Regions from separate parts of the Streptomyces sp. NPDC002776 genome, predicted to be linked through region 1. Evidence: riboswitches for the same ligand, from Rfam matches in the RefSeq annotation. Region 1 holds a riboswitch; each other region holds the start of a gene.
What was found. Region 1 has a riboswitch for cyclic di-AMP ahead of ACWD11_RS25805 (M23 family metallopeptidase). Riboswitches for the same ligand answer to the same signal wherever they lie in the genome.
Positions count from the first base shown of each region.

Region 2: another riboswitch for cyclic di-AMP. It lies ahead of ACWD11_RS30165 (transglycosylase family protein); the one in region 1 lies ahead of ACWD11_RS25805 (M23 family metallopeptidase).
Region 3: another riboswitch for cyclic di-AMP. It lies ahead of ACWD11_RS03350 (transglycosylase SLT domain-containing protein); the one in region 1 lies ahead of ACWD11_RS25805 (M23 family metallopeptidase).

Region 1 covers NZ_JBSFVG010000014.1:15,798-25,612, forward strand. The annotation lists gene ACWD11_RS25800 (PrsW family glutamic-type intramembrane protease) at 1-1,080, shown strand, start outside; gene ACWD11_RS25805 (M23 family metallopeptidase) at 1,176-2,204, opposite strand; cyclic di-AMP (ydaO/yuaA leader) riboswitch at 2,216-2,372, opposite strand; gene ACWD11_RS25810 (PP2C family protein-serine/threonine phosphatase) at 2,603-3,700, opposite strand; tRNA gene ACWD11_RS25815 (tRNA-Met) at 3,852-3,925, opposite strand; gene ACWD11_RS25820 (alginate lyase family protein) at 3,978-5,171, opposite strand; gene ACWD11_RS25825 (dihydrofolate reductase family protein) at 5,321-6,448, opposite strand; gene ACWD11_RS25830 (hypothetical protein) at 6,705-8,951, shown strand; gene ACWD11_RS25835 (DUF5955 family protein) at 8,962-9,345, shown strand; tRNA gene ACWD11_RS25840 (tRNA-Lys) at 9,418-9,490, opposite strand; gene ACWD11_RS25845 (amino acid permease) at 9,579-9,815, opposite strand, start outside.
Region 2 covers NZ_JBSFVG010000020.1:24,309-34,123, reverse strand. The annotation lists gene ACWD11_RS30185 (Ppx/GppA phosphatase family protein) at 1-705, opposite strand, end outside; gene ACWD11_RS30180 (DUF501 domain-containing protein) at 702-1,232, opposite strand; gene ACWD11_RS30175 (FtsB family cell division protein) at 1,256-1,732, opposite strand; gene eno (phosphopyruvate hydratase) at 1,828-3,108, opposite strand; gene ACWD11_RS30165 (transglycosylase family protein) at 3,409-4,107, opposite strand; cyclic di-AMP (ydaO/yuaA leader) riboswitch at 4,111-4,289, opposite strand; gene ACWD11_RS30160 (transglycosylase family protein) at 4,466-5,464, opposite strand; gene ACWD11_RS30155 (cytochrome P450 family protein) at 5,646-6,917, opposite strand; gene ACWD11_RS30150 (hypothetical protein) at 9,117-9,380, opposite strand; gene ACWD11_RS30145 (nucleoside triphosphate pyrophosphohydrolase) at 9,432-9,815, opposite strand, start outside.
Region 3 covers NZ_JBSFVG010000001.1:704,004-713,818, forward strand. The annotation lists gene ACWD11_RS03330 (ABC transporter permease) at 1-533, opposite strand, end outside; gene ACWD11_RS03335 (ABC transporter ATP-binding protein) at 520-1,491, opposite strand; gene ACWD11_RS03340 (LolA family protein) at 1,502-2,695, opposite strand; gene ACWD11_RS03345 (polyprenyl synthetase family protein) at 2,957-3,967, opposite strand; cyclic di-AMP (ydaO/yuaA leader) riboswitch at 4,517-4,700, shown strand; gene ACWD11_RS03350 (transglycosylase SLT domain-containing protein) at 4,704-5,186, shown strand; gene ACWD11_RS03355 (HAD family hydrolase) at 5,196-6,002, opposite strand; gene fahA (fumarylacetoacetase) at 6,322-7,542, shown strand; gene ACWD11_RS03365 (M56 family metallopeptidase) at 7,762-8,700, shown strand; gene recQ (DNA helicase RecQ) at 8,734-9,815, opposite strand, start outside.

The sequences.
Region 1 (9,815 bases):
AACCTGCTGTTCGCCTTCGCCTGGGGCGCCTGCGCGGCGGCGCTGATAGCCATCGTCGCCAACAGCTTCGCGACGAGATGGATAGCGACGGCCACCGCGGACCCCTCCAGCGCCGACACCCTCGGGGCGACCGTGATAGCGCCGGTCGTGGAGGAGTCGGCGAAAGCGGCCGCCGTCCTGCTCGTCTTCCTCTTCCGGCGCCGGGACTTCACCGGGCTGGTCGACGGGGTGGTGATAGCGGGGGTCACCGCCACCGGCTTCGCGTTCACCGAGAACATCCTCTATCTCGGCACCGCCTTCGGCACCGACCAGATCACCGGCGGCAGCGGCATCGCCTCCGTGACGGCGGCGACCTTCTTCGTGCGCATCGTCATGTCGCCCTTCGCGCACCCTCTCTTCACGGTCCTCACCGGCATCGGCTTCGGTGTCGCCGCGCTCTCCGGCGACCGCCGGCGCCGACTGCGGGCCCTGCTGCCGCTGGCCGGGCTGCTGCTCGCGATGGGCCTGCACGCGATGTGGAACGGTTCCTCGGTCTTCGGCCCGTACGGCTTCTTCGCCGTGTACGGGGCGATCATGGTCCCCGCGTTCGGGCTGCTGACCTGGCTGGTCATCTGGACCCGGCAGCGCGAGCTGCGCACCGTGCGGGAGGAACTGCCCGCCTACGCCGTCGCCGGCTGGCTCACCCCGGGCGAGCCCTTCGCGCTCGCCTCCATGCGGGCCCGGCGCCTGGCCCGGCAGTACGCCCGCCGCCGCGCCGGGAGGCAGGCGGCACGGGAGGTGGCGCGGTACGAGGCGTACGCGACCTCGCTGGCGTTCCTGCGCCACCGGGGGCGCCGGGGCCGCGCGGGCGCCGACTTCGTCGTACGGGAGCAGGAGCTGCTGCGGGAGCTGTGGCGCCGCCGGGAGGTCGCCCGCCCGGCCCTGGACCACGCGGCCCGCGCCATCGCCCCGCCGGTGCCGGTGGTGGCGGCACCCTGGCCGATGTACGGCGTCTACGGCTACCCGGCGCAGCCGACGTACCAGCCCTTTCCGGCGTACCCGGCGGGCCCGTACCCCGCGTACAACCCGTACCGGTCGTGAGGGCCGCCGTCGCAAGTACCGCGGACACCAAAAACCGGCAGCCCTGACGTCGGGGGGACGTCGTCAGGACCGCCGGGGTTCTGGCGAGGGCTGGGTCAGGGGTTGAGGCCCTTGCTGCGCAGCCAGGCGAGCGGGTCGATGCCGGAGGAGGAGCCCTCGGGGTGGACCTCCATGTGGAGGTGGGCACCGGTGACGTTGCCGGTCGCGCCCACGCGGCCGATGACGTCGCCCGTGGCGACCTTCTGCCCGACGCTGACGCTGATCGAGGACTGGTGGGCGTACCAGATCTCGGTGCCGTCCTCCAGGGTGAGCACGGTCTTGTAGCCGTAGGAGCCGTCGTACCCGGCGTAGGTGATCGTGCCGGTGTGCACCGCCTTGAGCAGCGTGCCCGTGGGAGCGGCGAAGTCGGCGCCGGTGTGGTAGCCGGAGGACCACAGCGCGCCGGCCTGACCGTAGGTCGAGGTGATGGTGTACGAGGAGGTCGGCAGCGCGAACTGCTTGGCGAGGGCGGCAAGGCGCTCGGCCTCGGCCTTCTCGCGGGCTTCCTCCTCGGCCTTGGCCTTGGCGGCGGCGGCCTTGGCCTTCGCCTCCTTCTCGGCCTCGGCCAGGGCTTCCGCGGCGGCCTTCTCGGCGGCAGCGGCGGCGGCCTCGGCGGCCTTGGTGTCGACCTGCTCCTGCTGCTGCTCGGCCTGGGCCATGATCCGGGCGCGCAGCGCCTCACCGGCGTCCGCGGCACCCTGCCCGGTGTCCGTGGTGGTCATGCCGACGGTGCTGAGCGGGGTGGCCGAGGTCTCGGGGATCTGCTCCGCCGAGTCGTCGGAGATCAGCGGCAGGTCGGGCATGGTGATCGCGACCGGCGGCTTGCCGGACTGGGCGCTGGCCATGCCGCCCGCGCCGACGGCGGCTATGACACCGACGCCGAGCACCGTGGAGCTACGGGCGAGTCCGCCGCCGCGCTGCTTGGCGACGCGGTGCCGTCCGCGTACCGGGCGAATGGATTCCGCGGTGGGGTTCCATTCCTCCCAGGGGCCCTCGTCGGTGCGGTGGCTGCCGTAGGAGAAGGCCTCGTCACTGCGCTGGCTCGGCACGAACGGGGCCTCGGGGGCAGGCCGGTTTGACGCCACGTGGGCGTGCTCCTTTCCTTCCTTCTCGCCTACCGGGTTAGCTGACGGGTTCGGAGCAGGAAGGTCTCCTACGCGCGTATATCTGCCGTTTCTGCGCGGCTGATTACGCCCGATTCACCCCAATGAGTGGTTCCCCGGTTCCCTTGCGGGATTCGGCGCGTGCGCACGGAGCCGCCTCTTGTGACGGCTGGGACGACCGCGCTGCGTTATCGAACGTTAATAGACACGGGCCGCGGATTCCAAGCTGTTCCTCTTGATCGTTAACGACTCCGGCCTGGACTTTCAGGTCACTAGGGCGCCAAAACGGGCGACTTGACCAAGCCTCATGCGTCACACACGTATTGACGGTGCGTCAGTTGTTATGCGGAGGGCTCCCATCCGATCACCGCCCGTGACGATCAGGGTCGGCGCACCGCGAGCAGCGCCATGTCGTCCGCCATCCCCCCTCCGCAGTGCTCGCGCACCTCCTCGGCGAGGGCGCGGATCAGGGCACCGGGGTCGCGGAAGACGCGCCCGGACAAACGACGTTCGGGGTCGAAGAAGACGCCCTGCGCGTCGCGGGCCTCCGAGAGGCCGTCGGTGTGCAGGAGCAGGGTGGTGCCGGGAGGGAAGGGGGCCTCGTCGGCGCGGTCGGGCCAGTCACCGAGGTCGCTCATGCCCAGCGGGAGGGCGGGCTCACGGGCACGCAGCGGGCGCACGGTGCCGTCGGGGTGGAGCAGCAGCGGGGGCGGGTGGCCGCGGTTGACGACGCGCACGGGCCCCTCCCCGTGCGGGAGTTCGGCGAGCACGGCGGTCGTGAACCCCTCGACGGCGTCGATCCCGTCGCGCCGCGCGCCCTCCCGGGCCAGCGCCCGCTCCAGCCGCCGCGCGACCGCCTCCAGGCTCGGCTCCTGCTCGGCCGCTTCCCGGAACGCCCCGATGACGACGGCGACGGCGGCGACGGCCCCCATCCCCTTGCCGCGCACATCGCCGACGACGACCCGGACGCCGTACGCGCTGTCCTGCACCGCGTACAGATCGCCGCCGATGTAGGCGTCGGCCTGCGCCGCCTCGTAGCAGGCGGCGATGTCGTAGCCGCCGATCCGCTCCAGGGGTTCGGGCAGGACGGCGCGCTGGGTGGCCACGGCGATCTCGCGCTGGGTGGCGAGCCGCAGATCGCCGCGGCGCACGACGCGGTTGAGGACGACGGCCAGGACGGCGACGGTGACCACGGTGACCACCTCGGTGACCGTGTCCGGGTCCATGCCGAAGCCCAGCCGGATGTGGACGGCGTAGGCGGCGATCAGGGACACGGCCCCGACGGCGATTGTGCCGCTGAGCGCGTAGAACGGGGCGGCCACCAGCGGGGCGGCGGTGAAGAAGGGGATCGCGGTGAAGCCCTGGGGGGTGATGAAGTCGTAGAGGACACCGCCCGCGATCAGCAGCAGCGGGAGCAGGCGGACGAAGGTGCCTGCGGACGACGGGTGCCGGGTCCCGTCCACGCCTGAAGCCCGCACTGCCCGCCTCCCGCCACGTCCGCCGTCCCTCCAGGTTTCCCGGAGCGGCGGCGGGCGGCGAACGGTGTGGGCCGAGTGGATGAGGCGGGGAAACGCACCAGTGGAAAAACACCCAGGGCCGGAACCAATGGTTCCGGCCCTGGGCCTTCAGTAGCGGGGACAGGATTTGAACCTGCGACCTCTGGGTTATGAGCCCAGCGAGCTACCGAGCTGCTCCACCCCGCGTCGTTGACACCAGTGTACGCCATCCGCGGCACCCCCCTGCGCACGCGTTTCTTCACGCCCCGGCATTGCCCGCGTGGGTGAGCGTCTCCCAGGCCACGAAGAGATCGTCGGTACCGGCCGGACGGGTCTTCTCGGCGAGCGCGCGGGCCGCGGAGCCGCCGAGGCCGCGGTTGACCGCGACCTCCAGGTCGGGCCCCATGTTCCGCTCGACCCGGCCGCCGCACAGCCAGGCCGGCGCGGGCTCGCCCAGCTGGTGGCGGGCGTGCAGTTCGAGCGCGGCCGTGAGCCGGTCCTCGGCCTCGCCGTACAGGTCGACGCCCTGGTGCCGGGCGGTCTCGGCGATGTGCGCGGTGGCGGCGACGGAGTAGCCGACGTGCTGGAAGTTGCGGCAGCTCTCCTGGGTGACGCCGTCCTTGTACTCCGTCTGCCGGAACCAGTACGCCGCCAGCCGCTGCGGGGTGTTCATGCTCGACCCCGCCGGGGTGAGCGGGAGGGGGCCGTCCTTCTCCAGGTAGAAGTAGGCGGGCACGCGGTCCCGGAAGCGGGCGAGGGCGTGGTCGAAGGTTTGGTGGTCCTCGAGGAAGACGGCGATGCCGATGGCGGCGTCGGTGGTGATGAGGTCCCAGTTGCCGTTGGTGTCCGGGGCCTTGCGGGTGACGTGCGGCAGGTGCGCGGTGCGGAGCATCCTCTCGAACCGGCGTACCCGGTCCTCGGGCCAGCCCGCGCCCTCGCTGTGCCGGACGATCTCGGCGGCCCGCGCCCAGGTGGACCCCGACCAGCCGGCCTGCAGCCCGGCGTTCTGCCCGCTGTGCCGCTTCAGCCGCGCCGACCAGGCGTCCATGATCTCCCTGGCCTTCACGGCGTGCTGCCGCTTGCCGGTCACCGTGAACAGCAGGGCCTGCGTGTAGGCGGCGATGGCGTCCTCGCGCTCCTGCACGCACCCGCGCCCGGCCTTGCTCCCGGCGGGACAGTGGACGTCCGCGTACGGCTCGGCCCGGTACTTGTAGGCGCCGTACCTGCTGTCCCGCATCGCGAGGTATGCCTTCAGCCACGGCTGCTTCCCGGCGGTGACGTTCTTGCGCACGGCGGCCAGCTGCGACGCGCTGACGAGGACGCCGGGGTGGGTGAACTCGGCGTCGGGCGGCAGGGCGCGCGCCATGGTGCGGGAGTCGGCACCGGTCGCTCCGCAGGCGGTGCCGAGGAGGGCGACGAGCAGCAGCAGGGCGGCACTTCGGACAGACCTCATGCTGGCAGCCTGGCGCGGTGCGGGGCGGGGCGCAGTTCGGATTGGGCCGATCGGACCCGGGGCGGGCCGATACGGCGGCAGGTGGGGGGTTACGGCAGCGGGTAGGGGTTCACGGCAGCAAGCGGGCGGTTACGGCAGCAAGCGGGCGGTTACGGCAGCAGGTGGGTGTTCGGGGCCTTCGCGCGGGCCTCGAACTCGGGGAGCACCACCACGTCCGCGCCCGCCGACGCCAGCAGCCCGCTGCCGTCCGCGTCCGCCACGAAGGTGTCCGGCTCGCGCCAGGCCGTGACGACCCGGCGCACCCCCGCCCGGAGGATCAGCCGCGCGCAGGGCGACGGGCGGGAGGCGCGGCGGGCGCAGGGTTCCAGGCTGCTGTACACCGTCGCGGAGGCCAGCCGGGGGTCGCTCGGGTCGGTCTTCGCCAGGGCCGCCTCCTCGGCGTGGACCACGGGGTCCTCGCCCTCCCGGGAGTGCCCCCGGGCGAGTTCCGTGCCGTCGGCCGCCACGACCACCGCGCCGACGCTGAACGCCGTCCGCGACGGCGGGCACAGCTGCGCCAGTTCGCAGGCCAGCCTCAGCCAGTGGCGGTCGGCGGCCGTGACCAGCGGGCCCGCCCCGGGGGCCGTGGGGAGGTAGCGCATCAGGACCACGTCCTCGATCCGGCGGGTCTCCACCAGCCGCAGCCGGCCCCGCTGGTACCCGCCGGGCCCGAACAGGCGCGGCGCGGACGGGTCGCCGACGAAGAGGGGGGCCACCACGAGCTGGAGTTCGTCCGCCAGCCCTTCCTGGAGGAGCTGGGTGTGGACCCGGCCGCCGCCCTCGACCATCAGACGCCCGACCCCCCGGCCGTGCAGGTCCGCCAGCAGCCGCCGCCAGTCCAGACCGGCGCCCAGGGAGACCACGTCGGCCGCCAGACCGGCCGCGCGGGCCCGCTGAGCGCCCTTCTCCGTCGTATAGACGACCTTCTCGCCACCGGTGTGCCAGAAGTTCGCCCCCGGATCCAGCTCCCCGCTGCCGCTGACGGTGACCTTCAGCGGGTACTCCGGCCGCCCCGCGGAGACCCGTGCCGCGCGCCTGGCCGGGCAGTTGACCAGCAGGCGCGGGTTGTCGGCGCGGATCGTCCCGGCGCCGACGAGGATCGCGTCGACCGACGCCCGCACCTCGTCGACCCGGTCGAAGTCGGCCGGGCCGGAGAGCAGCAGCCGCTCGGGGCCGGTGTCGTCCAGGTAGCCGTCGAGGGAGACCGCGGCCGACAGCAGGACGTAAGGGAGAGGCATCGACGCTCCAGCGGGGCCGGGTCGGTTTCGTGGGGGTGCCGCACATGTACTGCTCCATCCTCGCCCACCTCCGCGGGTCCCCGGAGCGACGACCGCGGGTGACGGACCTCGCCGAGCGCCAACGCACAGTGACACGCAGGGAGTTGGCCGACCGGACGGCGGACCGGGCCTGCCCCCGGAATGTCTCCCTGACCGCTGGTGCGCAGCCGTTCGACTACGTACAGTGCTGCGCCCGGGGGTGTGACAGGGGGTTGCCGTGGGGCGAACTGTACGTTCGGGCCGGAGAACCGCCCTGCTGTGCGGGGGACTTGTGCTGCTGGGCAGCCCCTGGCTGCGGGAGCCGCTGCTCGATGCCCGGCCGGAGAGCCCGCTGGGCGGCGTGGTCCACCGCGCGCTGTACGTCCCGACCTGGGATCTGTCCCCGAGCTCGGAGGGGGCGAGCGAGCCTCTCTACCTGGCCGGCAACACCGCCCTCGTCCTGCTGCTCACCGGTGCCGTCCTGGCACCGCGGCTGCTGGGCCGGAGCCCCGCCTCCCCGGGCCTGCGGTGGCTCGCCGCCTTCGGCGCGGGCATGCTCCTCTCGCTCGCCGCGGCGGTGGCGTCCTGGGCGGTCGTGAAGGCCGACGGCGCGGAGTCCCTGATGTTCTTCGGCGGCCCCTCGGAGGCGGTGATCGTCCACTTCCTGGTGGACGGCCTGGTCTTCGGGGTGCTGCTGGGCGTGGCCCTGGCAGTCGTGCTCGGCGGGACCGGTGCCCGCGCAGCCCTGTCCCGTATCCGCGAACGGAGCAGCACCATGGCACCCTCCGCGCCCTCCGCGCCCGACGTCCCCGGCGGTGGCCTGGGCGCCACCGCGCCCGGCGACACCACCCGCCACCTGTGCGCGGCCGCCTACACCGACCCCGAGTTCACCCGCCGGGTCGTCGACGACGTCCTGCGCGACGAGCTCGGCGCGGTCGCGCCCTCCCCCGGGGTCGACCTGGTGCCCGTCGCCCGGCACAGCCTGGCCGCCCGCCGACTGCACCGGGCCCGCGACCGGCGGCTGGCCGCGATCTACCTGCTGATCGCCGCCTTCGGCCCGCTCTGGCTGGTCTTCGGCCACCTCGCCTTCAAGGCGCTGGCCAAGGCCTCCCGGGCGCCGCGCCGCGTCGTCCGCGGCCGGGAACCGGTGGACACGGGAGCGGCCCTGCGGTGGCTCCTATCCACGATCGCCGGGCTGCTGCTCGCCGGGATCCTGTGGGGCCGGTTCCTCTCCGCGCTGCCGCTGTCGGGCCCGTGGAGCTGGCTGGCCGGGTCCTACGCGCGGGGCATCCCGCCGCTGCTGGCGGTGATCGGGGGCGGGGTGTGGGCGTACTGGGTGATGGCCCGGGAGGAGCTGGACGTCGACCGGCGGCTGCGCGGCTCCCTGCGGCGCGAGAACTTCGTGGCGGGGTCCGGCCCCGAGCCCACGGAGTCGTGGGCGATCACCGCGGTCGGGGCGGTGGCCAAGGCCCAGGCGGGCAATGTCACCGTCTACAGCGGCTTCTCCCCCTTCATCGGCCAGGGCGTACGGCAGTCGCAGTGGTCCCTGTCACTTCCGCTGCTGCCCGAGCGTCCCGGCACCCCGCTCACCGGCTTCGACACCTGGGACGTGGTGGAGCGGCTGCGCGCCCGGCTGCACGAGACCGCCGTACGGCACGCCACCGCCGCCCCGCCCGTCGACGGCGGCCCGAGCCTCGCGGCACTGGAGGTGGAGGACCGGGTGTTCGTCAGCGGCACCCGGATCACCGGCGACCCCCGCTTCCTGCCCGCCCTGATCAAGGCGCCCGCCGCCCGGCTCCCGGAGGCGGCCGTACGGGACATCGCGCGGGACCCGCAGGGCGGACCGCGGCACTGCCTGGCCGCGCATCTGCCGCTGTGGGGCGGGGCGGTGGTGCCCAGTCAGCTGCTGCACATCGCGGTGGTCGGCAAGACCCTGCACCTGCACTGCGACCGCCACGTCCTGACTCCGCTGCGGCCGGACCTGCGCGGGGTGGACCTGCTGCCGGACGCCCTCACCTCCGCGCACCGGGCGGGCCTGCTGCTGTCGGCCCTGCGGCGCAGCGGCGGCGCCCTGTTCGGGGCGCCCCGGGCGGTGCTGGGCGACGCCTTCCGCGAGTGGGGCGCACCCCGCCGGCAGCGCCGCGAGCGCTCGGCCGCCAAGACCGACCCCGCCTTCGACCGGGGCGCCCGGCTGAGCATCCGCGAGCACGCGATGAGCGCCGAGTACCTCGACCACTTCCAACGCGTCGACGCCGAGCGGGCGTTCGCTGCCCTCGACCGGCACGCCCTGGCCGCCGTACGGGACTTCCTGGACGAGCACGGGGTGGACACCACCGACTTCCGCACCCAGACGCAGACGATCCTCAACCACGGCGTCCTGCAGACCGGCGGGGTCAGCGTCGTGGGCAACCAGGCCGTCGGACAGGGCGCCCGGGCCGACGCCGGAACGGCCACGGCCACCGCCCCGGCCGCGGCCCCGAAGTAAGGAGAACCAGATGCCCCAGCAGCCCGCCGACAACACCAACTTCGGCGTCCAGCAGTACGGCGGCCAGAGCCAGGTCGCCAACCAGGCCGTCGGCCCCGGCGCCCGGGCCGTCGCCGGCCAGGTCTCCTTCCAGTCCCTCACGGCCGACCAGCGCACCCAGATCCACGACCGGATGGCACTGATCGAACGCCTCCTGGACGAACACCGGACCGGCCTCCCCGACCAGGACTCCCCCCGCGCGGAGCTGCGCAGGCTCCGCGAGGAACTGGACGAGCCCACCCCCGAGCCGGGCGTGGTACGCCGGGCCCTGGACCGCCTGACGGCCTTCGCCGAGCCGGTGGCCCCCCTGGCGGCGGCGGTGGCGGCCCTGGCCCAGGCACTCCCGTCCCTCTGAGCGCGCCGCCGGTCCCGGACAGCACGACGGCGCCCGAACCGGCCGAAGCCGATCCGGGCGCCGCACTGTCGGTAGGCCCTGTGGGACTCGAACCCACAACCAATGGATTAAAAGTCCACTGCTCTGCCAATTGAGCTAAGGGCCCCGGCGATGTTGCCTCCCCGAGCATAGCCGGACGGGGCCGAGTCTCCGATCGGGTATCGGTGACACGGCCGCGTCCGGCGGGCGAAGGGTTACGGATCGACCGGTTCGGGTGCGCCCGTGCGGGCCGCCTCGCGGGCGATCGTGCGCTCGTGATCCGGGTTGAGGAACCAGTGCCGGGCCGAGGCCAGCCACCAGGCGGCGGCGAAGCCGAGGACGACCAGGACGGCGACCGGGGCGTAGTTGAAGGTCTCCGCGGTCACCGGGGAGACCTGCGGCAGCATGAACAGCACCGTGATCACGCCGACCCACCCCACCGCCACCACTCC
Region 2 (9,815 bases), on a different contig from region 1:
GTCGTACGCGGGCAGCTCCTGCGCGATGGCGGACACCGTGGTGACGGACCCGGCGAGCCCCATCAGGGTGTGCGCCTCCCGCAGCGGCACGGTCCGCTCGGCGAGGTCGAGAGCGGCCTCGATGTCGGCCCGTACGGCGGTGATCTGCTCCTCGGAGGGCGGGTCGCAGACGACGCCGTCCCGCACCAGGTGCCGCTCGGTCATCCGCACGCACCCGATGTCGACGGAGCGGGCGGCGCGCACGTGCTCCTCCCCGACGACGAACTCGGTCGACCCGCCGCCGATGTCCACCACGAGGTAGGGCTTGGGCAGGTGATCCTGTCCGGCCAGCTCCCTGGTGGCGCCGGTGAAGGAGAACTCGGCCTCCTGGTCCCCGCTGATCACCTCGGGCTCCACCCCGAGGATGCCGACGACCCCGCGCACGAAGTCCTCGCGGTTCTCGGCGTCCCGGGAGGCGGAGGTCGCCACGAAGCGGACGCGCTCGGCGCCGTGCTCCTTGATGACCGCCGCGTACTCGCGGCAGGCGGCGAAGGTCCGCTCCAGCGCCTCGGGGGCGAGCCGCCCGGTGCGGTCCACGCCCTGCCCGAGCCGCACGATGGTCATACGGCGGTCCAGATCGACCAGTTCGCCCGTCTCCGGGTCGCAGTCGGCGACGAGGAGCCGGATGGAGTTGGTACCGCAGTCGATGGCGGCGACGCGGGTCATCCGGCCGCCTCCTGACCCTGGGTCACGCACGTCCCCTTGCGCCACCACTGCGGCAGCATCGCGAGGGCCTCGTCGCCGAGCGGGTTGACCCCGGGGCCGGCCGCCAGCGAGTGGGCCACCAGGACATGCAGGCACTTCACCCGGTCCGGCATGCCGCCCGCGCTCGGGAAGCCCGTCAGCTCCTCGATCTCGTCCCGGCGCCGGATGTAGTCCTCGTGCGCGGCGCGATAGGCGGCGGCCAGCTCGGGGTCCCGCTCCAGACGCTCGGTCATCTCCTTCATCACGCCGTTCGCCTCCAGCGTGCCGATCGCGGAGTTCGCCTTCGGGCACGTCAGGTAGTACAGCGTCGGGAAGGGCGTGCCGTCCGGCAGCCGGGGCGCCGTCTCCACCACGTCCGGCTGCCCGCACGGGCACCGGTGCGCGATGGCCCGCAGCCCGCGCGGCGGCCGGCCGAGCTGCTGCTTGAAGGCCTCGACATCCGCGTCGGTCGGCTCGGTCCGCGGAGTGGTGGGCGGGGGCGTTTCCATCACAGTCTTTCGTCTCTATCTATCTATCGGTCGGCGGCGTCGGACTTGTCGACCCCGTCCCAGACGTTCGCGTACCAGGGCCGGTCCGCCGTGCCCAGGTCGGTGCGCGCCTGCTTCGCCGCGTCCGGGTCGATCACGACGAAGCCGGTCTCACCCGGCATCACATAGTGCAGCCGCTCGCGGATCCGCTGCTCGGCGTAGGCGTCGTCCTGCCAGCGGGCCTTGAGATCGCGCAGCTCCTCCACCCGTTGCCGGGCCTGCTGCTTCTGCTGTTCCAGATCGGCGATCTCGGCGCGCTGGGCGACGTACTGCCTTATCGGGTAGGCGAGGGCGACGACCAGGGAGCAGACGACGAGGGCGAGCAGGGCCGCCCGGCCGGTGAGCCGGGAGCGGCGGGCCTGCCGCTTGGTCTGCGAGCGGTAGACACGGGCCGCCGTCTGCTCCCCGAGCAACCGGATCCTGGTCGTGGTGGAGAAACGGTCCCGGTCCTTGACGGCCATCTCTCACTCCCGTTCACACACGCGCGTACGTCCCCGCACACGGTACGGGACCGAGTACGGGGACGTACGTACGACTGGCTATGCCTTCAGCAGGCTCAGCCCTTGAAGCGGGGGAACGCCGAGCGACCGGCGTACACCGCGGCGTCGTCGAGGATCTCCTCGATGCGCAGCAGCTGGTTGTACTTGGCGACGCGCTCGGAGCGGGCCGGGGCGCCGGTCTTGATCTGGCCGCAGTTGGTGGCGACGGCGAGGTCGGCGATGGTGACGTCCTCGGTCTCGCCGGAGCGGTGGGACATCATGCACTTGAAGCCGCTGCGCTGGGCGAGCTCCACGGCGTCCAGGGTCTCGGTCAGCGAACCGATCTGGTTCACCTTCACGAGCAGCGCGTTGGCGGCGCCTTCCTCGATGCCGCGGGCCAGGCGCTCCGGGTTGGTAACGAACAGGTCGTCGCCGACGAGCTGGACCTTGTCGCCGAGCTTCTCGGTGATGGTCTGCCAGCCCTGCCAGTCGTCCTCGAACAGCGGGTCCTCGATGGAGACCAGCGGGTACGCCTCGACCAGCTCGGCGTAGTACTCGGTCATCTCGGCGGCGGAGCGCGCCTTGCCCTCGAAGGTGTAGACGCCGTCCTTGTAGAACTCGGAGGCGGCGACGTCGAGCGCGAGGGCGATCTGCTCGCCGGGGGTGTAACCGGCTTCCTTGACCGCCTCGAGGATGAGGTCGAGGGCCTCGCGGTTGGAGCCGAGGTTCGGGGCGAAGCCGCCCTCGTCGCCGAGGCCGGTGGCCAGGCCCTTGCTCTTCAGCACCTTCTTGAGGGTGTGGTAGACCTCGGTGCCCCAGCGCAGCGCCTCGGAGAAGGACTCCGCGCCGATCGGGGCGATCATGAACTCCTGGATGTCCACGTTGGAGTCGGCGTGCGAGCCGCCGTTCAGGATGTTCATCATCGGCACCGGCAGCAGGTGCGCGTTCGGGCCGCCCAGGTAGCGGAACAGCGGCAGGTCGCTGGCCTCGGAGGCGGCGTGGGCGACGGCGAGCGAGACGCCGAGGATGGCGTTGGCGCCGAGGGAGCCCTTGTTGTCGGTGGCGTCCAGGTCGAACATCGCCTGGTCGATCAGGCGCTGCTCGGTGGCGTCGTAGCCGACCAGCTCGGGGCCGATCTGCTCGATGACGGCGAGGACGGCCTTCTCGACACCCTTGCCGTGGTAGCGGTTGGGGTCACCGTCGCGGAGCTCGATGGCCTCGAAGGCGCCGGTGGAAGCGCCGGACGGAACGGCGGCACGACCCGTGCTGCCGTCGTCGAGGCCGACCTCGACCTCGACCGTGGGGTTGCCTCGGGAGTCCAGGATTTCCCGGGCTACGACGACGTCGATGGACGGCACGAGCATCTCCTTCTTGGGATGTGACGCTGGAAGTGCGGGGCACGTGAGCCTTGCGACTAGAGCCTATCCGCCTGCGGGACGTAGGCCAGCCGACCGACCGTCCCGTGGACAAGGACAGACGGTACCCATTGTTCGGCAGCGGAACAAAGGGACGGTGACATACCGGAAAAGAAAACCCCGCTCCGGTGCGTACGGGGGAACACGCACCGGAGCGGGGTGCTCGTGGGGACGGGGGTGGCCCGCACGAGGTCTTCAGTGTGAACCAGGCGTCTATGAGCGCGCTGTGGTTCGGCTACGGGACTACTTGAGGTGCAGCTGCTGACCGGGGTAGATCAGGTCGGCATCCGCCACGATGTCCTTGTTCAGCTTGAAGAGCTTCTCCCAGCCGCCCTTGACGTCGTTCTCCTCGGCGATGGTGCTGAGGGTGTCACCCGTGGCGACCTTGTACTCGCCGTCGCCCTTCTTGACCTTCTTGCCGGTCGGGGTGGTGACGGTCTTCTGCTTCTGCGCCGGACGCTCGGTCGAACGCGAGGCGGACTGCTCCTCGGTCGAGCGGGTGGAGGTCTCGGTGCCGCTCTCGGAGGAGGAGCCGGTGCTGGAGCCGGTGCCGGAGCCGCCCGTGTAGGCGGCGCTCGACAGGCCGGTGCCGCAGTGCGGCCAGGCGCCCTTGCCCTGACCGGCGAGCACCTTCTCGGCGATCTCGATCTGCTGGGCCTTGCTGGCCTGGTCGGCGGTGGAGGCGTACTGGGTGCCGCCGTACGCGGCCCAGGTGGAGGCCGAGAACTGCAGGCCGCCGTAGTAGCCGTTGCCGGTGTTGATGGACCAGTTGCCGCCGGACTCGCACTGGGCGACGGCGTCCCACTCGGCGGCGGTGGCGGCGGAGGCGTTGCCGGCCGCCATCAGCGGAGCGGCGACGGCGGCGCCGGTGACACCGGCGATGGCGATGGCGCGAGTGGCCTTGGACGGACGACGGTGCTTGCCCTTGCCGGAAAACAGCATGGTGGATCCCCTCACCGACGCCTGCGAGGTGAGCTGTCGGGTTCGGGCCGGTTGAGTTGCCCGGCCGTGCACCTCGCGGTGCGCGGCTTCACCCCAAGCCGGTTCCGGTGTCGAGTCGCCTCGACTGCCGGACCCGGCGCCTACCTTGGGTCCCCCGCTCCTGCCTGCGGCGCATGACGCGACGACTGTTCCCGTACGGCCGCTGGCAGGATTCGGCGTTGCGGCAGCCGGGGCTCGTGTTGACGAGCGGTCCCGACGGTAGACACGCGATCCGCCGAATTTCAAAGACGATCAGGGCTTCTGAGACTCATCCCACACTTTCGCCAAACCGGACATTCAGCGCGAAGCGTGACGTGAACTACCGCTGCTTTTCGCCCGGTTCGACCCCTACTTCAAGGGTCTGACCGGGGATGATGAGGTCCGGATCGGTGCCGACGGTCTCCTGGTTGGCGGCGTAGAGCCCGCGCCATCCGCCGTTCACGTCAAGGGAGTCGGCGATGCCGACGAGACTGTCGCCGGCCCGGACGACGTACGAGCCGTCCGACGCGCCTTCCTCGCCGCTGCGGCCGGCGCTCTCGTCGGCGGGTTCGCCGCGGTGGCGCCCGGTGCCGCTGGAGCCGGTGTCGGTGAGGGCGGAATCACCCTCGATCCGGCCGGAGTTGTCCGGGTTGTCCCGCCCGGGAGTGGCCGAGGACTCACTGTCGGCCTCCACGGAGGGGGCAGTATCGGAGGATTGTGACGACTCGACCGACTCGGCGGACTCCGTGGATTCGGAGGACTTGTCCGACTTGGTTGAGTTGTTCGAGTTGTCCGTGGCCTCGGTCGACGGGGAGGAGCTGGGCTCCGAATCCGCGGAATCGCCGTCGAGCGGGTCCAGCAGACCGGACGAATCAGATGAGCCGGAGGAGTTGGCGGACTCCGACGATTCGGGCGAAGCGGACTCATCCTCCGCGACGCCGGTGTCGATGTCGACCGAACCCGACTCGGTGTCGAGACCGGAGAGCGGGCCGCAGGTCGGCCAGGCGGCGAGGCCCTGGTCGGCGAGGATGCGCTCGGCGACGGCTATCTGCTGGGAGCGGCTGGCCTGGTCCGCGGAGGCGGCGTACCGCGTGCCGCCGTACCGCTCCCAGTTCTCCTGGGTGATCTGGAGGCCGCCGTAGTAGCCGTTGCCGCTGTCCTCGCTCCAGGAGGCACCGCTCTCGCACTCCGCGACCCGGTCCCAGGTGGTGCCCTCGGCCGCGCTGGCGCCCGAGGCGCCGAGGAGCGGGATGGCGATGGCGGAGCCGGTCACTCCGGCCGCGACGAGGAGAGCCGGGGCCTGGCGGGGGCGACGGTGACGACCGTTCCCGGAGAGCATGCGAGGGCCTTTCGAAGACAGCGGGGACCGGCGCGGCGCCGTTGACGCGAGGCGCCGCGCTGACGAGTGAACGTATCGGCAGACGATCACTTGTCACAAGTTAATGCCGCGCAGATCACGTGAAGATCACAGACTTGAGGGTGTGTCAGGTTTGACCTGACGGTCCGTCGAGGCGGCCGGCTCAGTCGCTCGGGGTGAACTCGACCGGGGTGAACTCGACCGGGAGGGTGCGCAGTCCGCGCATGATGAGGCCGCCGCGCCAGCGCAGCTCGTCCGGTTCCACCGCGAGCCGGAGGTCCGGGAGGCGGCGCAGGAGGGTGGCCAGTGCGGTCTGGCCCTCCAGGCGGGCGAGCGGGGCGCCGAGGCAGTAGTGGATGCCGTGGCCGTAGCCGAGGTGCTGGTTGTCGCGGCGGGAGAGGTCGAGCGTGTCGGGGTCGGCGAACCGCTCGGGGTCCCGGTCGGCGGCGGCGAGCACGACGAGGACCGGGTCGCCCGGGGCGATGTGCTGGCCCCCGACGGTGAGCGGCTGCGTGGCGAAGCGCCAGGTGGCGAGTTCTACGGGGCCGTCGTAGCGGAGGAGTTCCTCCACGCCGGTTTCGAGGAGGGCCGTCTCCTGTGCGGCGAGGGACTGCTGGAGGCGGGCCCGCTGGTCGGGGTGGGTCAGCAGGGCGAAGGTGCCGTTGCCGATCAGGTTGACCGTGGTCTCGAAGCCCGCGAAGAGAAGGATGAAGGCCATGGCGGCGGCCTCGTTCTCGGTGAGGTGCTCGCCGTGGTCGGAGGTGCGGATGAGACCGGAGATGAGGTCCTCGCCGGGCGCGGGGGTGTCGGGCAGGGCCGCGCGCTTGCGGTGGATGAGGTCGGCGAGGTAGCCGCGCATCCTCTTCACGGACCGCGCGACTCCGCCCCTGGGGCCGCCCTGGTGGCGGATCATCATGCCCGCCCAGTCCCGGAAGTCGTCCTGGTCCTCACGCGGGACGCCGAGCAGGTCGCAGATGGCGTAGATGGGGAGCGGGAAGGCGAACTCGTGGATGAGGTCGGCGGATCCCCGGTCGGCGAACTGGTCGATGAGGTGGTCGGTCAGCTCCTGCACGCGCGGGGCGAACTCGGCGACCCGGCGTGGCGTGAACGCCTTGCTGACGAGCCGTCGCAGCCGGGTGTGGTCCGGGGGGTCGATGTTGAGCAGATGCGTCATCAGCTCGGCCTTGCGCTCACCGGGGATACCGGTCTTGCCCTTGGCGTGCGCGGGCTCGTCGTGATGCGCGGGGTTCTTGCTGAGCCGCGGATCGGCCAACGCCTGCTTGGCATCGGCATACCGCGTGACCAGCCACGCCTCCACCCCACTGGGCAACGTAGTCCGACGCACGGGGGCGTACTCCCGCAGCCAGGCGTATGCGGGGTAGGGATCGGCAGCGAACTCCCAGGTGAAGAGGTCGGGGGCGGGAGGAGGGGGCACTGCGGGGGTTGCGGCACCGTCTGGGGTGGGGGTGACGGGGCAGGCCGAGGCGGGGGTGGGGGTGGCTGCGGGGGTTGCGGCGCGGTCTGGATTGGGGGCGGGGGTGGGGTGGTCGGTCACTCCTTGACGGTATCCGGCGGGGGGCGGGGGCTTCGCTGGGCGGGGCGAGGGGGTGGGTGGCTGGGCGGGCCAAGGCGCCGTGAGGCCGTGCTCGGCTTCTTGTCGGGGCCCGCCGGGGAGAGCCACCCCTTCTCTGCGCGAGCTGGAGGGCGGGAGCCGGCGGCGGGTGGATGGGTGGGCCCGGCGGAGGCGGCCCGGTGGGCCGGGGTGGGTCTTGGCGGCTCTGCTGAGGAGAGTCCGTCCCCCTACTCTCTGCCTCTCTGCGCGTGTGGCGGTGTTGGGCCCTGGCGGGGTTACTGCGTGGTGGGGTTTCGGGCGCGGATTTCGTCCAGGGCGTGGGTGATGGCGCGTCCGGCTGAGAGTGGGGGCCGGGGGACGGGGGCGTGGGGTCGGGGGTGTGGTGGGCCAGGGCCGACAGGAGTCGCTGGTCCGTGAGGGCCGCGCGGAGTGCGGGGAGGGCCTCGGCCGCGGCGGGGTTGCCGTGCTCGGCCGCGACGCCTAGCCAGTGCAGGGCGCGCGCGAGGAGCAGGAACCCGAGTTCCTGGGCCGGCTCCCGGCTGCCCGCCTCGGCCGCCCTCTGGATATGGGGAAGGGCTTCGGTCAGCTTGCCCTGCTCCAGCAGCAGGTACCGCCCGGGCATGTACGCCTCTCGCTCGTCCTGCTCCGCGACCTCGCCCCACCAGCGCAGCGCCTCGGGGGCGTCGCCGGCCCACGTCGACAGGAAGGCGAGGATCGTCGGGGCGACGGAGTCCCCCGCCTCGGCCGGGATCCGCACCGCCTCGCGAGCCGCCCGGAACACCTCGTCGCGCTCGGGCAGGTCGTACCTCGCCGCCATCCAGGCCATCGACCCCCACAGATGAGGAGTCAGCGGCGGCAGGTCGGGACAGCGGATCGCGTCGGCGACCAGCGTCCCGCACGCCTGCCAGGTGTCCTTCTCGGGACCCGGCACCAGCAGCCCCGAGACTCCCAGCCGCGGCTTGGCCGCCCAGTCCAGGTCCTCCTGCGAGACGGGGGTCGCCAGCGCGCACCCGCTCCCGTACATCTGCCGTACGTTGATCAGGAATTCCCAGGTCCGGGGCGACAGGCCACTGGTGACTCCGCAACGGGCCGCGTCGATGGCCGCCCGCACCAGCAGGTGACCGTCGGCCCGCCCGTCGGGACGGCTCGCCCGGCGCCACTCCTCCCACAACTCCGGTCCCGCCGCCAGGAACTGCGTGACGCCCAGCTCACCGCGCCGGCGCACCGCGTCCCTGAGCCGCGGGTCCTCCGCCTGCGCGAGCCGTGCGAGTTCCGTCTCGCTCCAGTCGCAGGTCAGATCCACCGTGCGGGCCCCGCGCAGGGCACGGGCCATCGGCAGGTCACCGAAGCGGTGCGCCTCGTACGCGGTGTCCCGCATCGTGGCGAGCACCAGCACACCCTCGTGCGCGAGCTGCGCCAACGGCCCCGCCACCAGCCCCCGTTCGTCGATGTGGCTCTCCAGATCGTCCAGCCACACCACATGCGTACCGGCGGGATCACGCCCGCGCAGCGCGGCGGGCAGCTCGCGCGGCTCGGTCCCGGGGTGAGCGTTGAACAGCCGGGCACCGGCGTCGGCGTTCCGCCTCAGGGCGGCCCAGGCGGTCGCCGACTTGCCGGACAGCGGCTCCCCGGTGACGACCACCAGTCCGCCCTCCCGCAGCCCCCGCGCGACCAGCCGGTCGAGTTCGGCGTCCCGGTCGCGCGGGACGTAGGGCGGCAGATCGGGCTCGCCCCAGAAGGAACTGACGGGCCGTACACCCAGCGCGCGGCCCCGTAAGTCACCGAGCCGGGGCCAGCTGTCGGCGGACGCGGGCCCCGGCTGGCCGTAGTTGTGCTGCACGCCGATGACCGGGGCATGGAAGCTGGACCGCCGGAAGTCGACGTGGTCCCCGGGCCGTTCGCCCTGGGCGAGGGGGCCCGGAGCGTCGCGGGAGGTGACGCTCACCGGTACGGCGGCCGGAGCGCCCAGCACATCGCCGCATCCCCCGCAGTAGATGTCGTCTCGGTCCACCGAGGTCGCGCAGGACGGACAGGCCAGGTGACCGGTCGGCCGGAAGTCCGCTATGAACTTGTGCACCTCATTGGCGATGACCCCTTCTTGAACGCCTCCCGGATCTTGCTCCGCCAGATCCGCGCCGCGTCCCGCGCCGACAGCTCCCCGCTGCTCAGCTCGCTCCGGTGGCCCTCCAGAACCGGTCCCACGTCCTCGCTCATGGCCAGCGCGTAGATGTGGACGAATGCAGGCCTGGCCCTTTCCTCCCAGTCGTCGGAGCCCATCGAGGACACCAGAACCCCGGCCGCCGCAGCCGCCAATTCGTCCAACACGCCTGACATACAAGCCCCCGTGCCCCAGAGCCGGCTCAGGAGGCAACCGTACTAACCTTCCAGGCCCTCGGCAGCCCGCACCGCATCCCGGTACGCCCGCCCCGCCGCCCGCAGCGCCGCCTCCGGATCCACGCCCTCGGCCTCGGCGCGCACCGCGAGAGCGAGGAGCTCGTAACCGACGCCCTCGGTCCTGGGCAGGGGCACGTCGAGCCCGGCCGTTCTGACCCGGGACGCCAGCTTCGCCGCGAGGGCGAGGCCGGGCTGGCCGAGGGGGATGCCGTCGGTGACGGACTCGCGGCGCTTCTCCGTGGCCTTGGTCCGCAGCCAGTGCTCCTTGACCTCCTCGGGGGTGGTGGCGGTCTCGTCCCCGAAGACGTGCGGGTGGCGATGGATCAGCTTGGCGACGATGGTCCCGGCGACATCGTCGAGGGAGAA
Region 3 (9,815 bases), on a different contig from region 1:
CGGCCGAGTCCCTCGCCGAAGCCGATCCGAGTGCCGGAGATCGTCGTCAGGTCCCCCAGCGGGAAGAGCAGCGCGCCCACCGTCAGCGCCGAGACCGCGACCACGAGCGTGGCCAGCAGACAGAAGGCCATCGTGGTCGCGTACTTGGTGAGCAGCAGCCGGGTGCGGCCCGCGGGGGCGACCAGCAGATAGCGCAGGGTGCCCGCGTTCGCCTCGCCGGCGATGGCGTCGCCCGCGACCACGCCGACCGCCATCGGCAGGAAGAACGGCAGTGTCGCGGCGAGCGCGGTGAACACCAGGAACAGGCCGTTGTTGGTGATCTGCGCGACGAACGCGGGACCTTCGCCGCCGCCGGCCGAACCGCCGTCGCCGGTCTCGATCTTCACGGCGACCCCGACCAGGACCGGCACGGCCGCGAGGACTCCCAGCAGGGCGAGGGTGCGCCAGCGGCGCAGGGTCGTCCCCATCTCGTTGCGCAACAGACCGAAGGTCCATCCCCTGCGCACCGGAGCGGTGAGTTCAGCCTGCGACATCGAAGCCCTCTCCCGTCAGCGCCACGAACGCGTCCTCCAGGGAGGCCCGTTCGACCCCGAAGCCACGGACGCGGACGCCCGCGGTCACCAGAGCCGCGGTGAGCTCCGCCAGGTCCCGGTCGGGCGGCTCGGCCGTCACCCGGTCCTCGGCGACCACGACATCACTCGCTCCCTGCTCCTTCAGCACCCGGGCGGCGTCCGCGGTGTCGGGGGTGGTGACCAGGAGCCTGCCGCGCACTCCGGCCGCGAGGTCGCCGACCGCGCCCTGGGTGACGAGCCGGCCCCGGGCCATCACGGCCGCGTGCGTGCACACCTGCTCGATCTCGTCGAGGAGGTGGGAGGAGAGGAAGACGGTCGTGCCGTCGCAGGCCAACTCCCGTATCAGCGAGCGGATCTCGCGCATGCCCTGCGGGTCGAGGCCGTTGGTCGGCTCGTCCAGCACCAGCAGGCGGCGCGGCTGGAGCAGCGCGGCGGCCAGGCCGAGCCGCTGCTTCATGCCGAGCGAGTACGCCCTGGCCTTCTTGGCCGCGGCGGCCGTCAGGCCCACCCGGTCCAGCGCCGCCGCGACGCGCTCGCGCCGGGTGCGCGGGTCGGCGGTCGGGTCGGCGGCGTCGTAGCGCAGGAGGTTGTCGCGGCCGGAGAGGAAGCCGTAGAGGGCGGGGCCCTCGATCAGGGCGCCCACGTGCGGGAGGACGGAGCGGGTGGCGCGGGGCATGGGGCGGCCGAGGACCCGGGCCGTGCCGGAGGTGGGTTCGATGAGGCCCATCAGCATCCGGATGGTGGTGGTCTTGCCGGAGCCGTTGGGGCCGAGGAAGCCGAAGACGCTGCCCGCCGGGACGGTCAGGTCGAGACCGTCCACGGCGAGTTGTCCGCCGCGGTAGCGCTTGGTGAGAGCGCGGGTGACGATCACGCCGTCACCCTGCTCCGGCTTCGGCTCCGCGGCGGACGTGTCGGTCATGGGTGCCTTACTACCCGGCGTTCGCGGCCTTCACCAGCGCGTCCTTGGTGACCGCGCCGACGTAGACCGTGCCGTCGTCGGTGATCAGGGCGTTGATCAGGCGGGTCTTGAAGACCGTGCCCTCGCCGAACGAGCCCTTCACCTTGTCGCCCAGGGAATCCATGAAGCCGCCGAGGTCGCCGCCGACCTCGGAGCCGGAGGGGATGCCCTCGCCGCCGGTGTCGAGGACGGCGATGGAGTTCCAGCCCTCGCCGATGATCTCCGGTTCGCCTTCCGGCTCCAGCTCGGGCGCCTTGGAGTGCTTCTCCTGCTCCTCCGCGGGGGCCTCGAGCGCGTCGTCCTCGGTGACCTTCGCGCCCTTCGGCGGGGTGAAGTCGAAGGTGGAGGCGGCCGGCTTGGCGAAGCTGACGTCGGTGAAGCCCGCGTCCACCACGGCGGCGCCGCCGCTCGACGGGGTGAGCGTGAACTTCAGCGGCATACCGGTCTTCGCGTCGACGGCCACGGTGATGGCGCCGACGGTGGTGCCGGACTGCTTGGGCTTGATGAGCAGCCGGTAGGCGTCCCGGCCCGCGACCTGCGCGGTGCCGTCGACGGTGACGGACGTGGTGTCGTCGACCGACTTCAGGGCCTCCTCGGTGAGGTCCTTGGGCGTGGCCGGGACCTCCTTGTCCGGCTCGGCGCTGTCGGGGGCGGTGCTGTGGAAGACCTCGTTGGAGGAGCTGTCGTAGCCCCAGACGTCCTTGCCGTTGTGGATGAGGCTGTACTCCGAGGAGTTCTCCAGCAGCGAGAGCTTCTGCCGGTCCGGGCCGTCGACGGCGACCCGCAGGGTGTGGCTGCCGGACACCAGCTCGGTGAGCTTGGCCGACGGGTCGGCGGACGAACCGTCCCCGGACTCCATCGCCCCGGACGCCAGCGAGCTCTCCAGACCGCCGAGGTCGGGCAGCCCCAGATCGGTGCTGACCCGCACGGTCCCGGACAGCTGCTGTACGTCGGACTCGGCGATCTTCTCGATGAGTTGCTGTGCGCTGATCTTCGGCAGGTCGGGGTCGCCGGAGTCGGCGAGGGCGGGGACGAGACCGATGGTCGCCGCCGCCACGCCCACCACCGCGACCGGAACGACGTACCGCGCGGCCTTGCGCCGCCCCGAGCGCAGGTCGTCGACCTCGTTCGCGGTCGTGCTGTCGTCGGATTCGTACGGTGCCATGTCTGACTTACCTCCGTCGTCGGCGGCGGCCTGCCAATTCCCGTGCGTCCAGCCCTTAGCCGCCATTCTCACCCGAATCGGTGAGGAGTGGTGTTTTCCGTTGTGACCATCTGACCAAATCGGCGGCCGCGAAGCGTCAGACCGCGGGCTCAACTCGGTGTACACCTGCGGTATGACACAAGAGGGCGGCGCCTCCCCCGACCCGTAGGGGTCGGGGGAGGCGCCGCCGTTTCGCCGGTGGCCCGGAAGGGGGCCGCGCCGCTAACCCGCGCGGTGCACCACCGCGTCGCACAGCTCCATCAGCGCGGCCTTGGCGTCGCACTCGGGCAGGGGCGCCAGCGAGGCCCGCGCGTCCTGGGCGTACCGCACGGTGTCCCGGCGGGCCTGCTCCAGAGCCGGGTGCGCCCGCAGCGCGGCCAGCGCCTCGGCGTGCCGCACATCGTCGGTCAGGTCGGAGTCCAGCAGCTCGCAGAGCGCGATGTCCTCCGCGAGCCCCAGCCGCTGCGCCCGCTCCCGCAGCCGCAGCACGGGCAGGGTCGCGATCCCCTCCCGGAGATCCGTACCCGGCGTCTTGCCGGACTCGCGGGAGTCGGAAGCGATGTCCAGGACGTCGTCGGCCAGCTGGAACGCGACCCCCAGCCGCTCGCCGTACTGGGTGAGCACGTCCACCACCGTCTCGTCGGCGCCCGACATCATCGCGCCGAAGCGGCACGACACCGCCACCAGCGAGCCGGTCTTCCCGGCCAGCACATCGAGGTAGTGCTCGACCGGGTCGCGCCCGTCCTGCGGTCCCGCCGTCTCCAGGATCTGCCCGGTGACCAGCCGCTCGAACGCCTCGGCCTGGACCCGGACGGCCTCCGGGCCGAGGTCGGCGAGGATGTGCGAGGCGCGGGCGAAGAGGAAGTCACCGGTGAGGACCGCGACCGAGTTCCCCCAGCGGGTGTTGGCGCTCGGCACCCCGCGCCTGACCTCGGCCTCGTCCATCACGTCGTCGTGGTACAGCGTCGCCAGGTGGGTCAGCTCCACCACCACGGCCGACGGTACGATCCCCGGCGCGTGGCGGTCCCCGAACTGCGCGCTGAGCATCACGAGCAGCGGCCTGAACCGCTTCCCGCCCGCGCGCACCAGATGCTGGGCTGCGCCCGTGATGAAGGGGACCTCGCTCTTGGTGGCCTCGAGCAGTCCCTCCTCGACAGCCGCCAATCCGGCCTGGACATCGGCTTCCAGAGCCTGGTCCCGCACGCTCAGCCCGAACGGCCCGACGACGGTCACGAGGGGTCTCCTGTCTGCTGGTGTCTACTGGCGATTACGCGGTTTGTCGATAGGTCGCTGCCTTCACTCAAGTCAGCGTATCCGGTCACGTTTCGATCACCGCTGCCGCCCACCCGTCCACGACGGGCGGTATCGGATCACGGTGGTTATGTTTTTGATCACCTGATAAGAACGGATATAGATCGACTTACGTGGAAGCGGTGGAGCGTGTCTCGAGCCGAAGAGACAACCCGCACGGATGTCCGTATCCCCCTCGCGGACGGAACCATGCTGCACGTGCCCTGCGCCTTTTAGGTTGATTGCCAGATTTGGCGCGACTTGTGATCACGCGTGATGTGACTCACGCCCCCGAGTCCGCAGGCGCCTCTCGGACTTCCCCCGACACCCCTTCCCCAGCGGCCAGTTGAGACTTGGCACTCGCAAAGATGCACCCACCACGCACCCTGTGAACGAAGATCAAAACCCTGGATATGTGAATCCGCTACTTGTTTCGGACATGTGCTCTCGCATACGTTCCCGGCCTGTCGGGCGGACGCCTAATCCTGCCGCCGTCCGGCTCCACCGAGATTCTTCGTATGGCAGGAGCGGGGGAACCAGGTAAGTCGCCGACCCGGCACGTCTTCGGACGCGCCGGTGCGGCTCGGGGTGAAGTCGCGCGCCCTTCGCGGTGCGCGGCCGGGCAGCTCCCGCCCGAACCCGACAGCTCACCTCGCAGGCGCCGGAGAGGAACTTCGTCATGCCTGCTGCCGCTCAGCACCGTCCTGCCCGCACCAGCCGGGTCGCCCGCAAGCTCGCCGTCCTCGGCACCGGAGCCGCCGTACTCGCGCTGCCGCTCCTCGGGGCGACCACCGCCGCCGCGGCCACCCCGACCGTCACCACCGCCGCCTCGCTGGGGTACGCCAACAACCTGGACGGCTGGATCCGCGCGTCCCTCCAGGTCATGGCCCAGAAGGGGATCCCCGGCAGCTACAACGGCATCTACCGCAACATCATCCGGGAGTCCTCGGGCAACCAGTACGCGATCAACAACTGGGACTCCAACGCCGCCGCCGGCACCCCCTCCAAGGGCCTGCTCCAGGTGATCGACCCGACCTTCCAGGCGTACCACGTGTCCGGCACCTCGTGGGACCCCTACGACCCGGTCGCCAACATCACCGCCGCCTGCAACTACGCGGCGCAGCGGTACGGCTCGATCGACAACGTCTTCGGGGCGTACTGACCGGGCCCGTCACCGGAAGAGTCGTTCGAGGACGACGGCGATGCCGTCGTCCTCGTTCGACAGGGTGATCTCGTCGGCGACCGCCCTGAGTTCGGGATGGGCGTTGGCCATCGCCACGCCGTGGGCCGCCCAGTCGAACATCGGGATGTCGTTGGGCATGTCACCGAAGGCGATCGTCCCCTCCGGGCCGAGGCCCAGGTGATCCGCGGCCAGGGCGAGCCCGGTCGCCTTGGTGATGCCGCATGGCTGAAGTTCGACGGTCCCGGGCCCCGACATGGTGACCGTCGCCAGCGAACCCACCACCGAACGCGCCGTCGCCGCCAACTGGTCGTCGGACAGCTCGGGATGGCGCAGCAGCACCTTGCTGATCGGCGCGCCCCACAGGTCGTCACGCCGGCCGACGCGCACCGCGGGCAAGGTGGGGTGCGGCATCAGGTACCCGGGCTCGATCAGGGTGAGCCCGTCGACGCCGTCCTGGTCGACCGCCGCGTACACCTGTCCCACCTCGGCCTCGATCTTGCCGAGCGCGGTCTCGGCCAGCTCCTGGTCCAGGGTGACGGACCAGAGCAGACGGCCCGCGCCGGCGTCGTACACCTGCGCACCCTGCCCGCACACCGCGAGCCCCTCGCTGCCCAGGTCGTCCAGGAGCGGCCGCACCCTGGGCGCCGGCCGGCCGGTCACCACCAGGTGCCGGGCCCCCGCCTCCGCCACCCGCGCGAGTGCGGCCAGCGACCGGTCGGAGAGCGTGTCGTCGCCTCGCAGGAGGGTCCCGTCCAGGTCGGTGGCGATGAGTGAATATGCGATGGGTGCGGCCATGATCAGAGAATACGGACAGGACGCCCCCACGACTCAGCGCGAACCGGACGACCCCGGCGCCCCCCTGCGCCCCACGCGCCCCCTCCAACTCCCTTGTCCTCACCCGTTGCTGGTGACATGAGGGCACTGCCGTGACGCACGGGGCGGAGGGCAGGACGGGGCGGAGCGAGGACCGCGCGACACGGCCGCCAGCAGGCCCGGCGCACCTCGGGAACTGATCGTCCCGCTCCCTTGTGCACTGCCCAAGACGGGTGCCCCACCCGTAACGTGTGCGGCGACGACACGGACCCGTGGCACGCACGAGAGTGAGGCAGCACCCATGCCCCCCTTTGATGTCCCCGAGGGCGACCCCTTCGGCCCGCACAACCTTCCGTACGGTGTCTTCTCCCTCCCCGGCGAGGACAGCGAGCGCCGGGTCGGTGTACGGCTCGGCGACCACGTCCTCGACGCGGGCGCGGCGGCGCTGGCCCTGGGTTCCCCGTACGCCTCCCTGCTCGCCCGGCCCACGCTGAACCCGCTGCTGGCGGCGGGCCGCACCGCCTGGTCGGACGTGCGCCGCGCGCTGACCGCCTGGGTCACGGTGCCGTCCCACCGGGAGACCATCGAGCCGCTGTTCCACCCGCTCTCCGCGGTGGCCCTGCACCTGCCCTTCGAGGTCGCGGACTACGTGGACTTCTACGCCTCCGAGAACCACGCCCGGAACGTCGGCCAGATGTTCCGCCCGGACGCCGCGGACTCCCTCACCCCGAACTGGAAGCACCTCCCGATCGGCTACCACGGCCGCTCGGGCACGGTCGTGGTCTCGGGCACCGACGTCGTACGGCCCTCCGGCCAGCGCAAGGCGCCGGCCGACGCGGCGCCCGTCTTCGGCCCGTCCGTCCGCCTGGACATCGAGGCCGAGGTCGGCTTCGTGGTGGGCGTGCCGTCGGCGATGGGCGGCCCGGTCGGCCTCGGCGACTTCCGGGAGCACGTCTTCGGCCTGTGCCTGCTCAACGACTGGTCCGCGCGCGACATCCAGGCCTGGGAGTACGTCCCGCTCGGCCCCTTCCTCGGCAAGTCCTTCGCCACCTCGGTGTCGGCCTGGATCACCCCGCTGGACGCGCTGGAGGAGGCCCGGGTGGCCCCTCCTGAGCGCACCCACGACCTGCTTCCCTACCTGGACGACGCGGCCGAGGAACCCGCCGGTTACGACCTGCGCATCTCGGTCTCCCTCAACGGTCATGTGATCTCCGAACCTCCCTTCTCGACGATGTACTGGACGGCCGCCCAGCAGCTGGCCCACATGACGGTCAACGGCGCCTCCCTGCGCACCGGCGACCTCTACGGTTCCGGCACGGTCAGCGGCCCGGCGGAACGCGAGCGCGGCTCCCTGCTGGAGCTCACCTGGAACGGCCGGGACGTCCTGGAGCTCCCCGACGGCAAGCGGACCTTCCTGGAGGACGGCGACGTGGTGACGCTGTCGGCGTGGGCCCCGGGAGCGGACGGGGCGCGGGTGGGGCTGGGCGAGGTCACCGGGCGGGTGGTGGCCGGCGGGGCCTGACCCCACCGCCTGCCGAACGGCCATCACCCCCGCGGGAGTTGCCGCTCGCGGCCGCTCCCCTCGGGTCGAACGGTTCGATGGCCGCCGATGTCTGCCGCGTACCGCCGCTCGCCGTCATACTGGGCGGCGGACGGTGCGCGCGGGACACGCTCTCGCACCGCCCGCGCACAGCCCGCCCCGCAGCCGCCCTTGTCCCGACCAGGATCCGGAGCCCGTGGCATGACCGTCTGCCTGCTCCTGCTGAGCGCCGTCGCTCTGCTGGCCGCCGTGCCGGTACCGCGTTCCCTGACCCGGGCCATGTGGCCGGAGCGGGAGCCGGTGGTCGCGCTGTGGGTGTGGCAGTGCCTGGTCGCGACCGTGCTGCTGTGCTGTCTGACGGCCCTCGTCCTGGGCGCCGCCGCCGTCTTCCACACGGTCCGCGACCATGTCTTCGCGCCCGCGCCGCCCGCGGTGACCGCGGCGTACGACCTGTCCACGGCGCCGGTCTGGGCGACGGCCTTCACGCTGCTGCTGGCCTGCGGCGCCGCCTGGACGACGGCGATGCTGGCCCGTGAGCTGGTCGAGGCCCGGCGCAGTCGCGGCCAGGCCAGGGCCCACCTGCGCGAACGCGCCCCGGACCTGCCCGCCGGTCTCCCGGCCGCGCGCGGCCCCCTGCTGGTGCTGGAGGACGAGTACCCGGACGCCTGGTGGATGCCCGGCAACCCGCCCCAGCTGATCGTCACCACCGGCGCCCTGCGCCGCCTGACCGACCACCAGCTGGACGCCGTCCTCACCCACGAACGCGGCCACGCCCGGGCCCGCCACGACTGGCTGCTGCACCTGTCCACCGCATTGGCCACCGGCTTCCCCCGCATCCCCCTGTTCGCCCACTTCTGCGACCAGACCCACCGCCTGGTCGAGCTGGCCGCCGACGACACCGCGTCCCGCCGCTGCGGCCACCTGACCACGGCGCTGGCCCTGATCGAGCTCAATCAGCACCGAGGCGTCCTGTCCTGCGCCTCCAGCCACCGCCTGCTGGGCGAGCGCGTGGACCGGCTGCTGGAACCCCAGCCGCGCCTGGACCGCCGCCACCGGGTCCTGACGACCACCGCGGCGGCGCTGGTGCCCCTGCTCCCGCTGCTGATCGTCTTCGGCCCGGGGCTGACGGCGCTGGCCTAGCGGCGAAGGCGCGTCCCGCCCCCGGCCGACCCCTCACTCCCAGCCGTCAGGCTCCGGCTCCGCGTCCATCTCGGGCCAGTGATCCTCCTCGCCTTGAGACACGGACTGATTCCTGGGCTCGGACTCGGGCTCGGACTTCGACTCGGGCTCGGACTCCGCCGCGCCCTCGCCCAGCCCGGCCAGAACCCCGATCACGCCCTCCCCGTAGGTCGCCAGCTTCTTCTCCCCCACTCCGCCGACGCTCCCCAGCTCCCGCACCGACGAGGGCCAGACCGTGACGATCTCCCGAAGCGTCGCGTCGTGGAAGATCACATACGCCGGAACCCCCTGCTCCCGGGCCTGCTCGGCCCGCCAGGCCCGCAGCGCCTCGAACGCGGGCACCAGCCGCTCCGGCAACTCCACCACGGCGGCCCGGGCCTTCCGCTCCCCCTTGCCGGCCGACGCCGACCGCGAGGTCACCGGCTTCTTCGGCTCCTTGCGCAGCGGCACCTCCCGCTCCCGCCGGAGCACCGCCCCGCTGCCCTCGGTCAGCACGAGCGTGCCGTACTCCCCTTCGACGGCCAGCAGGCCCTGGGCCAGCAACTGCCGGATGACGCCCCGCCATTCACCCTCGCTCAGCTCCTCCCCGATGCCGAAGACGGAGAGCTGGTCGTGGTCGAACTGGATCACTTTGGCCGTGCGCTTGCCCAGCAGGATGTCGACGATCTGCACCGCCCCGAACTTCTGCCCCCGCTCCCGCTGCAGCCGCACCACGGTCGACAGCACCTTCTGCGCCGCGACGGTCCCGTCCCAGGTCTCGGGCGGAGTCAGGCAGGTGTCGCAGTTGCCGCAGGCGGACGCATCGGGGTCCTGGCCGAAGTAGGCGAGCAGCTGTCCCCGCCGGCACTGAGCCGTCTCGCACAGGCCGAGCATCGCGTCCAGGTGGGCCTCCGCCCGCCGCTGGAACGCCTCGTCGCCCTCCCCTGACTGGATCATCTTGCGCTGCTGGATGACGTCATTGAGTCCGTACGCCATCCACGCCGTGGACGGCAGCCCGTCCCGGCCCGCCCGGCCCGTCTCCTGGTAGTAGCCCTCGACCGACTTCGGCAGGTCCAGGTGCGCGACGAACCGTACGT